3 regions of the Bradyrhizobium guangzhouense genome follow, and region 3 is predicted to be linked to each of the others. Evidence: predicted binding sites of a transcription regulator. Region 3 holds the regulator's gene; each other region holds the start of a gene.
The links. The regulator HrcA, encoded in region 3, represses chaperone genes, less so after heat shock. The targets are predictions, from matches to a motif close to GTTAGCACTCNCNNNNNGNGAGTGCTAAC.

Region 1 (4,179 bases), on a different replicon from region 3:
GCAGCACGCGATCATGCACCACCTCAAAATCCATGACGGCTGCTCTGAGCGGCTGATGCATCGGCGCCTTTCTGACGCTCGTGAGATAGGACTTCTGCACCTCCTCCGAATAAGTGGACACCTGTAGTAGCTCAGAGAGCCCGGAGGTATCGAATGCCAGAACGTCAACTTCGATGGTTCACAGAGGACTACAAACGCTAGGCCGTTGAACTGGCGGTATCGAGTGGTCGATCGATCGGATCGGTCGCCAAGGAGCTCGGTCTGCGCGGTGCTGCGCCGCTGGATAGACAAATTCCGGCAGGAGCCGGCATCGGCGGCGTGGCGGCCCACCACGCAGGCGACGCCGATGCCGAGATCCGGCAGGTCCATCGCGAGAGCAGCCAGCGGCAGTTCTCGAGTCCACGCCGCCCTGCGGACGCGGGGACGTGGGCCAGCCGTGGCCGGATCGAACGGCTGATGCGACGGCATGGCATTCGGGCGATCATGGCGCCGCCATGTCGCGTCCGCACCACCGACAGTCGCCACAATCTGCCGATCGCACCAAACCTGATCGCGCGCGACTTCACCGCCGCGGCCCCAAACCGGGTCTGGCTGGCCGATATCACCTACGTCCCACGGCGGAGGACTGGCTGTACCTGGCAGCCGTCATGGACCTCTTCAGCCGCAAGATCGTCGGTTGGGCGATGCCGGATCACATGCGGGTCGAACTCGTCTCCTCCGCACTGACGATGGCGCTTCGCCAGCAGCGGCCGGACGCCGGATTGGTCCATCATTCCGATCGCGGAGTGCAGTACGCTTCACACGAGTATCGCGCGGCCCTTACCGCCGCGGGCCTGACGCATCGACTGCTACGACAATGCCCCGATGGAGAGGTTCTTCCACACCCTCAAGACCGAGCTCGTTCATCATCGTCAGTACCAGACCCGTGCCGAAGCCCGGCGCGACATCTTCGCCTTCATCGCGGGCTTCTCCAATCGAACCAGGCTCTATTCCGCCATCGGATATATCCCTCCGATCGAGATGGAGCTAAAAGCCGCTTAAACCCGTCCGCTTTCTCGGGGGAAGATCAGAGCGCAAAAAGAGGTCAGTCTGACGCACTATCGAGATTGAAGACCGCGTTGAGCGGGGCGACTAACGGCGAAAATCGAAGCATTGTTGCTGATGGATGTTAGGCTCCGAACCACATCTTTCGTCTTGTCTGCAATGTTCTTTGTCCGTCACTTGCGCTCGCTGTCGTGACAATCGGCATTTCTTCTCTCCGCACAGCCGGGACACCCGAGGACCCAACAGCATACAACCTATCGCCACGGCCGATTCAACCCTCATGCGAGCCATCCTGGTGTGAGATAGTTGCAGTAGCTACGCTATCGCCTTGTTTGCTACCTTCAAACTCGCGTCACCAATCCTCTCAAGGTGATGCGGGGGCGGACTCGGCGTATCCCCCGATCCAGTCGTGTGCCGCCCCCACTCTTCGCGAGCGGTCTGAAGAAGATGCGGTGAAACCGGGGGCGTTGCATCTCGTTGCCTCCCCGGAAGCCCATCTCGTCGCAATATAAGACGCGAGAAGCATGCGTATACGATCATCAGCATCACCGCGGAAGAAGGGCGGACGAAGCGCGATTGAACTTTGCGTGAGCGCTGATCTCGTCTTGATTCAGTTCTCCCGCGCGGGCGTTTCGTTCAGCTCCTTGAAGAGGTCGCCGCCGGCCCCTGGCCGCTTTCATCCAGCTCCGGTCAACTGCCAAGGTTAGCGATGGAGCGAGATGAAAAAAGGCGCTATTTTTCAAGATCGGCTTGCCTAGAACGAGACGGCATCCCGAACCTGTTCACACTCCTTGGCTGTTGCGGATGTCGCGGCTAACTCGATGAGAATTCCGTCCACTGAAGCAAGCCCGGCGAACTCCTGTTACGTCGCGCGTTCATCAGCGCTAGGGTTCGTTTCGGCCGGAGCCGTATCCGAGCAGTCAATGAGACCAAGAATGGCTTTAGCAACTACTAAGACTCTCGAGCGCACCAATGTCTGAGCGTTCTTCCAGGCCAAGAGCATCCGCCGCGAAATCGTGCAGACCTCGGCCGAGCAGGGCAACCTCACACTGCGCTAATAGCGGCCGGGCCAGTTAGCTACGATAAATGATTCTGGCAGAGACGACTTCTGAGTGTGATTTTTTGCTGGAAGCTCTTGCTCCTGTAGAAGCCCCGTCCTATTTCAGCTGCGTCTGCGCTAGCACTCGTAGGCATCGATTGCTCACAAGGTTGAAGTCTCAACTCGTGCAAATATTAGGAGGACTGCATGAAATTCCGTCCGCTTCACGACCGCGTCGTGGTCAAGCGCATCGACGCAGAAGAGAAGACCGCTGGCGGCATCATCATTCCCGACACTGCCAAGGAAAAGCCCTCCCAGGGCGAAGTCGTCGCCGTCGGCCCCGGTGGCCGCGACGAAGCTGGCAAGCTGATCCCGATCGACCTGAAGGTCGGCGACCGCGTGCTGTTCGGCAAGTGGTCCGGCACCGAGGTCAAGATCGACGGCCAGGACCTGCTGATCATGAAGGAGAGCGACGTGATGGGCGTTCTCGAGGTCGCCGAGTCCAAGAAGAAGGCGGCTTAAGAGCCTCCCTCCTCCCTCCAGTCAAACACCTTAAGGAAAATTCCAGATGGCAGCCAAAGAAGTCAAATTCTCGGTTGAAGCGCGCGACAAGATGCTGCGCGGCGTCGACGTCCTCGCCAACGCGGTGAAGGTCACGCTCGGTCCGAAGGGCCGCAACGTCGTGCTCGACAAGTCGTTCGGCGCTCCCCGCATCACCAAGGACGGCGTCACCGTCGCCAAGGAGATCGAGCTCGACGACAAGTTCGAGAACATGGGCGCCCAGATGGTGCGCGAAGTCGCCTCGAAGTCCGCTGACGCGGCCGGCGACGGCACCACCACCGCCACCGTGCTGGCCCAGGCGATCGTGAAGGAAGGCGCCAAGTCGGTCGCCGCCGGCATGAACCCGATGGACCTCAAGCGCGGTATCGACCTCGCGGTCGAGGCTGTGGTTGCAGACCTCCAGAAGAACTCCAAGAAGGTCACCTCGAACGACGAGATCGCCCAGGTCGGCACCATCTCGGCCAACGGCGACCAGGAGATCGGCAAGTTCCTCTCCGACGCCATGAAGAAGGTCGGCAACGAGGGTGTCATCACCGTCGAGGAAGCCAAGTCGCTCGAGACCGAGCTCGACGTCGTCGAGGGCATGCAGTTCGACCGCGGCTACATCTCGCCCTACTTCGTCACCAACGCCGACAAGATGCGCGTTGAGATGGACGACGCCTACATCCTCATCAACGAGAAGAAGCTCTCCTCGCTGAACGAGCTGCTGCCGCTGCTCGAGGCCGTGGTGCAGACCGGCAAGCCGCTGGTCATCGTCGCCGAGGACGTCGAAGGCGAGGCCTTGGCCACGCTTGTTGTGAACCGTCTGCGCGGCGGCCTGAAGGTCGCGGCCGTCAAGGCTCCGGGCTTCGGCGATCGCCGCAAGGCCATGCTGCAGGACATCGCGATCCTGACCGGCGGCCAGGCGATCTCGGAAGATCTCGGCATCAAGCTCGAGAACGTCACGCTCAACATGCTCGGTCGCGCCAAGAAGGTGATGATCGACAAGGAGAACACCACGATCGTCAATGGCGCCGGCAAGAAGGCCGACATCGAGGCGCGCGTGGCCCAGATCAAGGCGCAGATCGAGGAGACCACCTCGGACTACGACCGTGAGAAGCTCCAGGAGCGTCTTGCCAAGCTCGCAGGCGGCGTCGCGGTGATCCGCGTCGGCGGCGCGACCGAGGTCGAGGTGAAGGAGCGCAAGGATCGCGTTGATGACGCGATGCATGCGACCCGCGCGGCTGTCGAGGAAGGCATCGTCCCGGGCGGCGGCGTCGCCCTGCTCCGTGCCTCCGAGCAGCTCAAGGGCCTGCGCACCAAGAACGACGACCAGAAGACCGGCGTCGAGATCGTGCGCAAGGCGCTGTCGGCTCCCGCTCGCCAGATCGCGATCAACGCCGGTGAAGACGGCTCGGTGATCATCGGCAAGATCCTGGAGAAGGACCAGTACGCCTACGGCTTCGACAGCCAGACCGGCGAATACGGCAACCTGGTCTCCAAAGGCATCATCGACCCGACCAAGGTGGTCCGCACCGCGATCCAGAACGCAGCCT
Region 2 (4,179 bases), 1.0 Mb from region 3:
ACCGCCTTCTTGGCGCGCAGCAGCGTCACGCCGCCGCCGGGGACGATGCCTTCCTGCACCGCGGCGCGGGTGGCGTTGAGCGCGTCCTCGACGCGGTCCTTCTTCTCCTTGACCTCGATCTCGGTCGCGCCGCCGACGCGGATCACCGCGACGCCGCCGGCGAGCTTGGCCAGGCGCTCCTGGAGCTTCTCACGGTCGTAGTCCGAGGTGGTCTCCTCGATCTGGGCCTTGATCTGGCCGACGCGGGCCTCGATGTCGGGCTTCTTGCCGGCGCCCTTGACGATCGTGGTGTTCTCCTTGTCGATCACCACCTTGCCGGCGCGGCCCAGCATCTTCACCGTGACGTTCTCGAGCTTCATGCCGAGATCTTCGGAGATCAGCTGGCCGCCGGTGAGGATCGCGAGGTCTTCCAGCATCGCCTTGCGGCGATCACCGAAGCCCGGCGCCTTGACGGCGGCGACCTTGAGGCCGCCACGCAGGCGGTTGACGACCAGGGTCGCCAGCGCCTCGCCCTCGACGTCCTCGGCGATGATGACGAGCGGCTTGCCCGACTGCACCACTGCTTCCAGCACCGGCAGCATGGCCTGCAGGCCGGAGAGCTTCTTCTCGTGCAGGAGGATGTAGGCGTCCTCGAGCTCGGCGGTCATCTTCTCGGGGTTGGTGACGAAGTACGGGCTGAGATAGCCGCGGTCGAACTTCATGCCCTCGACGATGTCGACTTCGGTGTCGAGCGACTTGTTCTCCTCGACGGTGATGACGCCCTCGTTGCCGACCTTCTGCATCGCCTGCGCGATCATCTTGCCGATGGCCGAATCGCCGTTGGCCGATATGGTGCCGACCTGGGCGACCTCGGAGGAGGCGGCAACGGGCTTGGCGCGCTTCTCGATGTCCTTGACGACGGCATGGACCGCAGTGTCGATGCCGCGCTTGAGGTCCATCGGGTTCATGCCGGCGGCGACCGCCTTGGCGCCTTCGCGCACGATGGCCTGGGCCAGCACGGTCGCGGTGGTGGTGCCGTCGCCGGCGAGGTCGTTGGTCTTGGAGGCGACCTCACGCACCATCTGGGCGCCCATGTTCTCGAACTTGTCCTCGAGCTCGATCTCCTTGGCGACGGTGACGCCGTCCTTGGTGATGCGGGGCGCGCCGAACGACTTCTCGATGACGACGTTGCGGCCCTTCGGGCCGAGCGTCACCTTGACCGCGTTGGCGAGAATGTCGACGCCGCGCAGCATGCGATCGCGCGCGTCTCCGGAAAACTTGACGTCCTTGGCAGCCATTGTCTGCAATCCCTGTTATGTCGTGTTGTGTCTGGTGATCTCTGGCGGAATGATGGATGCCCGGACCTGACGATCCGGGCATGACATTCAGCGGCCGTTCAGGCTGACGGCCTTAGGCCATCACGCCCATGATGTCCGACTCCTTCATGATCAGGAGCTCTTCATTGTCGATCTTGACCTCGGTGCCAGACCACTTGCCGAACAGCACGCGGTCGCCGACCTTGAGGTCGATCGGGATCAGCTTGCCAGCCTCGTCGCGGCCGCCGGGGCCGACGGCGACGACCTCGCCCTGGGACGGCTTTTCCTTGGCGGTGTCGGGAATGATGATGCCGCCCTTGGTCTTTTCCTCGGCGTCGATACGTTTGACCACGACACGGTCATGCAGCGGACGAAATTTGGACTTAGCCATGACGTTTCCCTTTGGAGGCTCGCTTCTCGATAAGCAGCGGAAGTGGGTGGGGGCGGCGCTGCCGTTGCCCCTCTTGCCGAGGGGCGAGCGGCGCGCTTAGCAATCGGTCTTTCCGAGTGCTAATAGTGCGCAGGGGATATGGCTTGGCTGCGATCCTGTCAAGCAAAGGTGGTTAAGCGATTGGTGAGGCGGATATAGGATGGTGGCATTGGAAACTCGTTCGGGTGACAGGCGTATCTTAGGACGTCATTGCCCTGGCTACGGTTTTGCGCTTGGCTGCGGGACGGATGCGGCCATGGTTTTGTTCGGGGGAATGCCATGATCAGTTCAGCTCACGCACGCACGCTTGCCAACCTGGCGGGGGCCTGTTGCCTGGCGCTGCTGCTGGGTGCCTGCGGCGGCGGCGGCCTCAGCCTGCCGTCCTTCTCCTCGTCCCAGCCGGCGCCCGAGGCCGAGCCCGGCGTCGCGCCGGAAATGCCGGCCTCGATCCGCGCCGACGAGATCGTCGGCCGCTGGGGCCTCGCCTCGTTCCAGAACCCGGCCGACCGTGCCCGCACCGAGGCAGCCGCAAGGGCCCAGTGCAAGAACCCCTACGTGATCGGCGCCGGTTCCTCCGGCGGAGTGATCATGCATCTGGCCGACCAGGCGACGCCGCAGGAGCTGCGGCTGAAGGGCTCGCCGACCGGCAAGAACTATATCGGCCCGTCCGGCCCGACGCCCGGCGAGCAGGACCGCGAGATCGTCTCCTTCGACGGCCGCGTGATGATCACCCGCTTCGTCGACAAGGACGCCGCCACCCGCTACGGCAACATGGTCTACGTCCGCTGCGGACCGAAGGCCTAGTCTCTAACCTCCGTCATGCCCCGGCTTGACCGGGACATCCGGTACGCCGCGGCTTCTCGGCTCTATTACAACCGTCTCTGGAATACAGGATCGTCCGCCTTCGGACGATGACAGTGGGGGCGCCAAAAACAAAAAACGCCGGCCCGAGGGCCGGCGTTTTGTTTTTCTGCTTGTCGCGTCCGCTTAGTCGAACAGCGCGTCGATGTCGTCCTGCGAGGCGTGGCCGACGTCGCCGGCGAGCTTCGGGCCGTTGAGGAGCTTGTCGTCCTCGCTGCGGGTGTCGACATGCGCGGGCACGTGAGCCTTGATCGCGTCGACGCCGCCCCAGATCTCCATCATCGCATTGATATGCTGCTCGATGAACTTCATCGTGGACATGACCTTGCTGATGCGCTGGCCGGTCAGGTCCTGGAAGTTGCAGGCCTCGAAGATCGAGATGACGCGTTCCTGGATGTCGTCGGCGAGGCGCTTCTGCTGGTCGGCCGATTGCACCTTGGACATCGCGCTGGCCGCCTGGTCGATCGATTCTGCGGCTTCGAGAATTTGCTGGGTCGCCTGTTCGGTTCCGCCGACCACCGCGCCGAGCTCACCATTGACCTTGGCCATCTCGCCGCCGTCGAAGCTCTTGCCGTGCAGGGTTGCGATCTCGCGCTTGGTGCGGTCGATGGCGTCGTGGATGAGGTCGAGCTCGACCTTCAGCTTCTCGCACTGCTCGATCTGGGCCCGATAGGTTTCCAGCAGCGCGCGCGTATCGGCAACTTCCTGTGCCACGACGGCGTCGCTCGGCGGCAGCGCGGCCTGGCTGCTTCGTGCCATCTGGGCGCGGATCGCGCGCAGCTCCGCCATGATTTCGCTATGCATCGGGCCTGCCTCTTCAGTCACGTCCAGAATCGGCATCTCGCCACCGGTGATATCTTCGACACGAAAACGCTTGCGGTGAACAGCCATCAGGATACTCCCCCCACCTCACTCACGCGTCTTTGTAGACAGAAGCGATTTAACACGAGGTTCACGTCCGGAACTGTTGTGCGGCCGCGCGCGACGCCACGCAAACACACGATTAACCATGCGCCTGTGTCCTTCATCGAAAATAAACGCTGATCGACAAATTGGCGCATCATGCGCGACGTGGTGAATCGAAACGCCTGATCTGTTTACCAAACGCAACGGAGTTTGCTCTTTATTGACCACGTCGAGGACGCGAAAGATCAGCCAGCGCGTTCGGCGGCGAATGCAACTAGACGAAACAGTACAGAGTACGTCGATGTTCAAGAAAATGTCTGTCGCGCTGCTCGGCAGCGCATGCGCCTTCATTGTCGGCGCTACCAGCGCGAGCGCCTTCGACAATACCGTGCCGAACGATCCGCCCGCGGTGCTCTACCAGCCGCAAATTGCCCCCGCGCCGGTGCGCGTCGCCTCCAATGCCAATATGGGCGGCGGCTTCATCGAGTTCCTGTTCGGCGACGGGCCCGGCCGTGGTCCGGCCTATGCGCCGGAGCAGCCGGTCTATCAGCAGCAGCCGGCTTACGCCGATCCGCGTCGCATGCCGCCGATGGGCGAGCCGCAGATGCAGGGCGGCTATCAGCAAGGCGCGAGCTACCAGCAGGAAGCGGTCGATCCGCGGCAGCGTCCGTTCGATCCGAAATTCGA
Region 3 (4,179 bases):
GGTATCCAGCCGAAGGGATAGCAGCATCTCCGAACGAGATGCGCTCCCTCCCCGCCTGCGGGGGAGGGTTGGGGAGAGGGTGCCTCCGCAATCGAGAACCCCCAAGAGGAGAAAGCCCTCACCCGCCGCGCTCTGCGAGCGCAGCGACCTCTCCCGCAAGCGGGAGAGGTGCACAGAGCAAGTGGCGTCAGCCCAACCAATCACCAATTCCGGCTGCATTTTCAGGCTTTCGTTCGTACACGAACGGAACTAGGCTTGCCCCACTGGATCAACTTGAGATCATTCTGGAGGGGAGGCGGACGATGCTCAATCGACGACAAATCTTGGCTGCGATGGCGACGACGGCGCTCGCGAGCCTTGCTCCATCCGCGATATTTGCGGCAGCCACGATCAAGCCGGACGACTCGTCCGCGCTGCTCGTGATCGACGTGCAGAATTGCTTCCTGCCGGGCGGCAGCCTCGCGGTGAAGGAAGGCGAGCAGGTCGTGCCCGTCATCAACAAGATGGCGAAAGCATTCTCGAACGTGGTGATGACGCAGGACTGGCACACGCCCGGCCACGTTTCCTTCGCGTCGGTTCACTCGGGCAAGAAGCCGTTCGAGACCATCGACCTACCCTACGGCAAGCAGGTGCTGTGGCCCGACCATTGCGTGCAGGGCACCGATGGCGCCTCGCTCTCGAAGGATCTCTCGATCCCGCAGGCCGAGCTCATCATCCGCAAGGGCTTTCACAAGGACGTCGACAGCTATTCGGCGTTCCTCGAAGCCGACGGCAAGACAACGACGGGCCTTGCCGCCTATCTGAAGTCGCGCAAGATCAAGCGCGTCTTCGTTGCCGGTCTCGCGACGGATTTCTGTGTCGCCTGGACCGCGCTCGATGCGCGCAAGGCGGGCTTTGAAGTCTATGTCGTGGAAGACGCCTGCCGCGGCATCGACACGCAGGGCTCGCTGGCAAAGGCCTGGGCCGACATGGCCAAGGCCGGCGTGAAGCGGATTCAGTCGTCGGATATCGCGGTCAGCGCGTAAGGTTATCGCGCAGTCATTCCGGGGCGGCTCGCAGAGCCGAACCCGGAATCTCGAGATTCCGGGTTCGATGCTTCGCATCGCCCGGAATGACATCTTCAATTTTCAGGACGCGGCTTAACGCCGCTCAGTTCGCTTCGTTGCTGTTCGCCGCAGGCGCAGCCTTCGCGCCGCCCTTGGCGACGCCGACCAGCGCCGGGCGCAGCACGCGCTCGCCGATGGTGTAGCCGGCCTGCATGACCTGCACGACGGTTCCCGCGGGCACCGATGCATCAGGCACTTCGTACATCGCCTGATGGAAGTTCGGATCGAACTTCTGGCCTTGCGGATCGAGCTTCTTCACGCCGTGCTTTTCCAGCGCGTTGAGCAGCGAACGCTCGGTGAGCTCGACGCCCTCGATCAGCGCGGTCAGGCCGGGATCGGCCGCCGCCCGCGCTTCGGCCGGAACGGCATCGAGCGCGCGCTGGAGATTATCGGCGATGTCGAGCACGTCACGGGCAAAGCCGGTGATGCCGTAGAGCTTGGAATCGGCGACTTCCTTGGCGGTGCGCTTGCGCAGATTTTCCATCTCGGCCAGCGTCCGCAGCATGCGGTCGCGCGCCTCGGCGGCTTCCTTCTGCAACAGCTCGACCGAGCCCGGCTCGGGGTCGTCGGGCATGATGTAGGGCTTCGACACCACGGGCTCGCCGGTCGCGGCAGTCGTGTCTTCGGGTTGCCGGGTTGGATCGGTCATCGGCTGCTTCTCGAACTCGTCTCAAGGGGAGGTTTTCTGGCCCGGATATCGTGCTTCGGGCGCTGAAAATCAAGCGCCCGTGATCGGCTCAAATGCCGGTCAGCCCCCCAGCAGGCGACTGACGATGCGAGCGGCGTAGTCCACGGTCGGGATCACGCGGGCATAATTCAGCCGGGTCGGCCCGATCACGCCCAAAACACCGACGATGCGGCCTGCGGCATCCCGATAGGGCGAGATGATGGTGGAGGAGCCCGATAGCGAAAACAGCTTGTTCTCGCTGCCGATGAAGATCCTGACACCTTCAGCGGTTTCGGCGCGCCCGAGCAGGTCGATCACGCCGCGCTTGGTCTCGAGATCGTCGAACAGCAGCCTGACGCGCTCGAGGTCCTCCAGCGCGTGCAGATCCTCCAGCAGATTGGCGTGGCCGCGGACGATGAGCTGGCGGTCCTCGTTCTCGCCGCCCGACCAGCTCGCGATCCCGGCCGAAATCACCTTTTGCGTCAATTGATCGAGCTCGGCGCGAGCCTCGCCAAGCGCGGTTTCGAGCTCGAGCCGTGCTTCCGCGAGCGTACGGCCGCGGATCCGGGCATTGAGGAAGTTGCCGGCTTCGGTAATCGCCGAGGAGGGAACTCCCGGCGGCAGCGTCAGCACGCGGTTTTCGACCTGGCCATCCTCGCCGACCAGGATCACCAGCGCCTTTTCCGGTTCCAGCCGGACAAATTCGATGTGTTTCAGCCGCGCATTGGATTTGGGCGTCAGCACCACCGCGGCCGCGCGGGTCAGCCCGGAGAGCCGGGTCAGCGCCTGATCCAGCGCCGCCTCGACGGATTGGGCGTGACCGACGGTGGCGAGCTGGCTCTGGATCGACTGCCGCTCGGCCTCGTTGAGATCGCCGACCTGCATCAGGGCATCGACGAAGAAACGCAGGCCGAGTTCCGTGGGCAACCGGCCGGCCGAGGTGTGCGGCGCGTAGATCAGCCCGAGCTGTTCCAGATCGGCCATGACGTTGCGGACCGAGGCCGGCGACAGCGGCATCGCGATCAGGCGGGAAATGTTGCGCGAGCCGACCGGCTCACCGGTCGCGAGATAGCTTTCGACGATTTGACGAAAGATGTCGCGGGAACGCTCGTTGAGCTGGGCGAGGCCTGCGCGCGGCGCGATCACATGGATCGGATCATGATGGGCCACAGACGGTAACTCCTCTTAGATGCTCATAATTTGTCCATCCTGGATGCTTCTGACAAGCGTGGCGTTTGCGGGGTGGATATCAGGGGGTGAAAAAGCCTTGCTGCCCACCCTGACCCCACCTACAAGCACCGCGAACAGCCCTACCCCGTGTTCTAGACCTCATGAGTTCTGGAGGATTTCCCATGCGGCCAAGCCGCCGTGCGCCCGACGAATTGCGCCCCGTGACGCTGGAGCGTGGCGTGGTCAAATATGCGGAAGGCTCCTGCCTCGTGAAATTCGGCGACACCCATGTGCTCGTCACCGCCACCCTGGAAGACCGCCTGCCGCCGTGGCTGAAGGGCCAGGGCCGCGGCTGGGTCACCGCCGAATACGGCATGCTGCCGCGCGCGACCTCCGAACGCACCCGCCGCGAGGCCGCCGCCGGCAAGCAGAGCGGCCGCACCGTCGAGATCCAGCGTCTGATCGGCCGCTCATTGCGCACCATCGTCGATCTCGAAGCGCTCGGCGAGCGCCAGATCACGGTCGATTGCGACGTGCTCCAGGCCGATGGCGGTACCCGCACCGCCTCGATCACCGGCGCCTGGGTCGCGCTTGCCGACTGCATCGCCTGGATGAAAGCGCGCAACATGGTCAAGGCCAACGTGATGCGCGACAACGTCGCCGCGATCTCCTGCGGCATCTACAACGGCACGCCGGTGCTCGATCTCGACTATGCCGAGGATTCGGAAGCCGAGACCGACGCCAATTTCGTCATGACCGGCGATGGCCGCATCATCGAGGTTCAGGGCACAGCGGAACGCGAGCCGTTCACGCAAGACGAGTTCCTGAAGCTGATCGCGCTGGCGCAAAAAGGCATCGCGCGTCTGGTCGACTTGCAGAAACTGGCTGTCGCGTAGTCAATAGGCCCATGCACCGCCGAATCACCGGAAAGCTCGTCATCGCGACCCACAATCCCGGCAAGCTCGCCGAGATGAAGGAGCTGCTCGCGCCTCACGGCATCGAGGTGGTGTCCGCCGGTGAGCTCGGCTTGGGCGAGCCCGACGAAACCGGCAACGACTTCCGCAGCAACGCCGCGATCAAGGCGATCGCCGCGGCGCAGGCCACTGGCCTGCCGTCCTTCGCCGATGATTCCGGCATCGTGGTCGACGCACTCGACGGCGCACCGGGCATCTATAGCGCGCGCTGGGCAGGACCTTCCAAGGATTTCGCCGCGGCGATGGCGCAGATCGAGCGCCT

Region 1: XH91_RS35235 (co-chaperone GroES) is a predicted target of HrcA. The motif match lies at 2,221-2,249, and genes of this name have one in related genera.
Region 2: XH91_RS30280 (co-chaperone GroES) is a predicted target of HrcA. The motif match lies at 1,782-1,810, and genes of this name have one in related genera.

What each region holds. Positions count from the first base shown of each region.
Region 1 is NZ_CP030054.1:260,749-264,927, forward strand. Features, by position in the region: partial or broken gene XH91_RS39670 (IS3 family transposase) at 386-1,041, shown strand; gene XH91_RS35235 (co-chaperone GroES) at 2,291-2,605, shown strand; gene groL (chaperonin GroEL) at 2,652-4,179, shown strand, end outside.
Region 2 is NZ_CP030053.1:6,346,183-6,350,361, reverse strand. Features, by position in the region: gene groL (chaperonin GroEL) at 1-1,277, opposite strand, end outside; gene XH91_RS30280 (co-chaperone GroES) at 1,390-1,686, opposite strand; gene XH91_RS30275 (hypothetical protein) at 2,005-2,529, shown strand; gene XH91_RS30270 (protein phosphatase CheZ) at 2,713-3,477, opposite strand; gene XH91_RS30265 (L,D-transpeptidase) at 3,794-4,179, shown strand, end outside.
Region 3 is NZ_CP030053.1:183,506-187,684, forward strand. Features, by position in the region: gene XH91_RS00890 (hypothetical protein) at 1-21, shown strand, start outside; gene pncA (bifunctional nicotinamidase/pyrazinamidase) at 303-1,025, shown strand; gene grpE (nucleotide exchange factor GrpE) at 1,150-1,755, opposite strand; gene hrcA (heat-inducible transcriptional repressor HrcA) at 1,855-2,943, opposite strand; gene rph (ribonuclease PH) at 3,126-3,839, shown strand; gene rdgB (RdgB/HAM1 family non-canonical purine NTP pyrophosphatase) at 3,851-4,179, shown strand, end outside.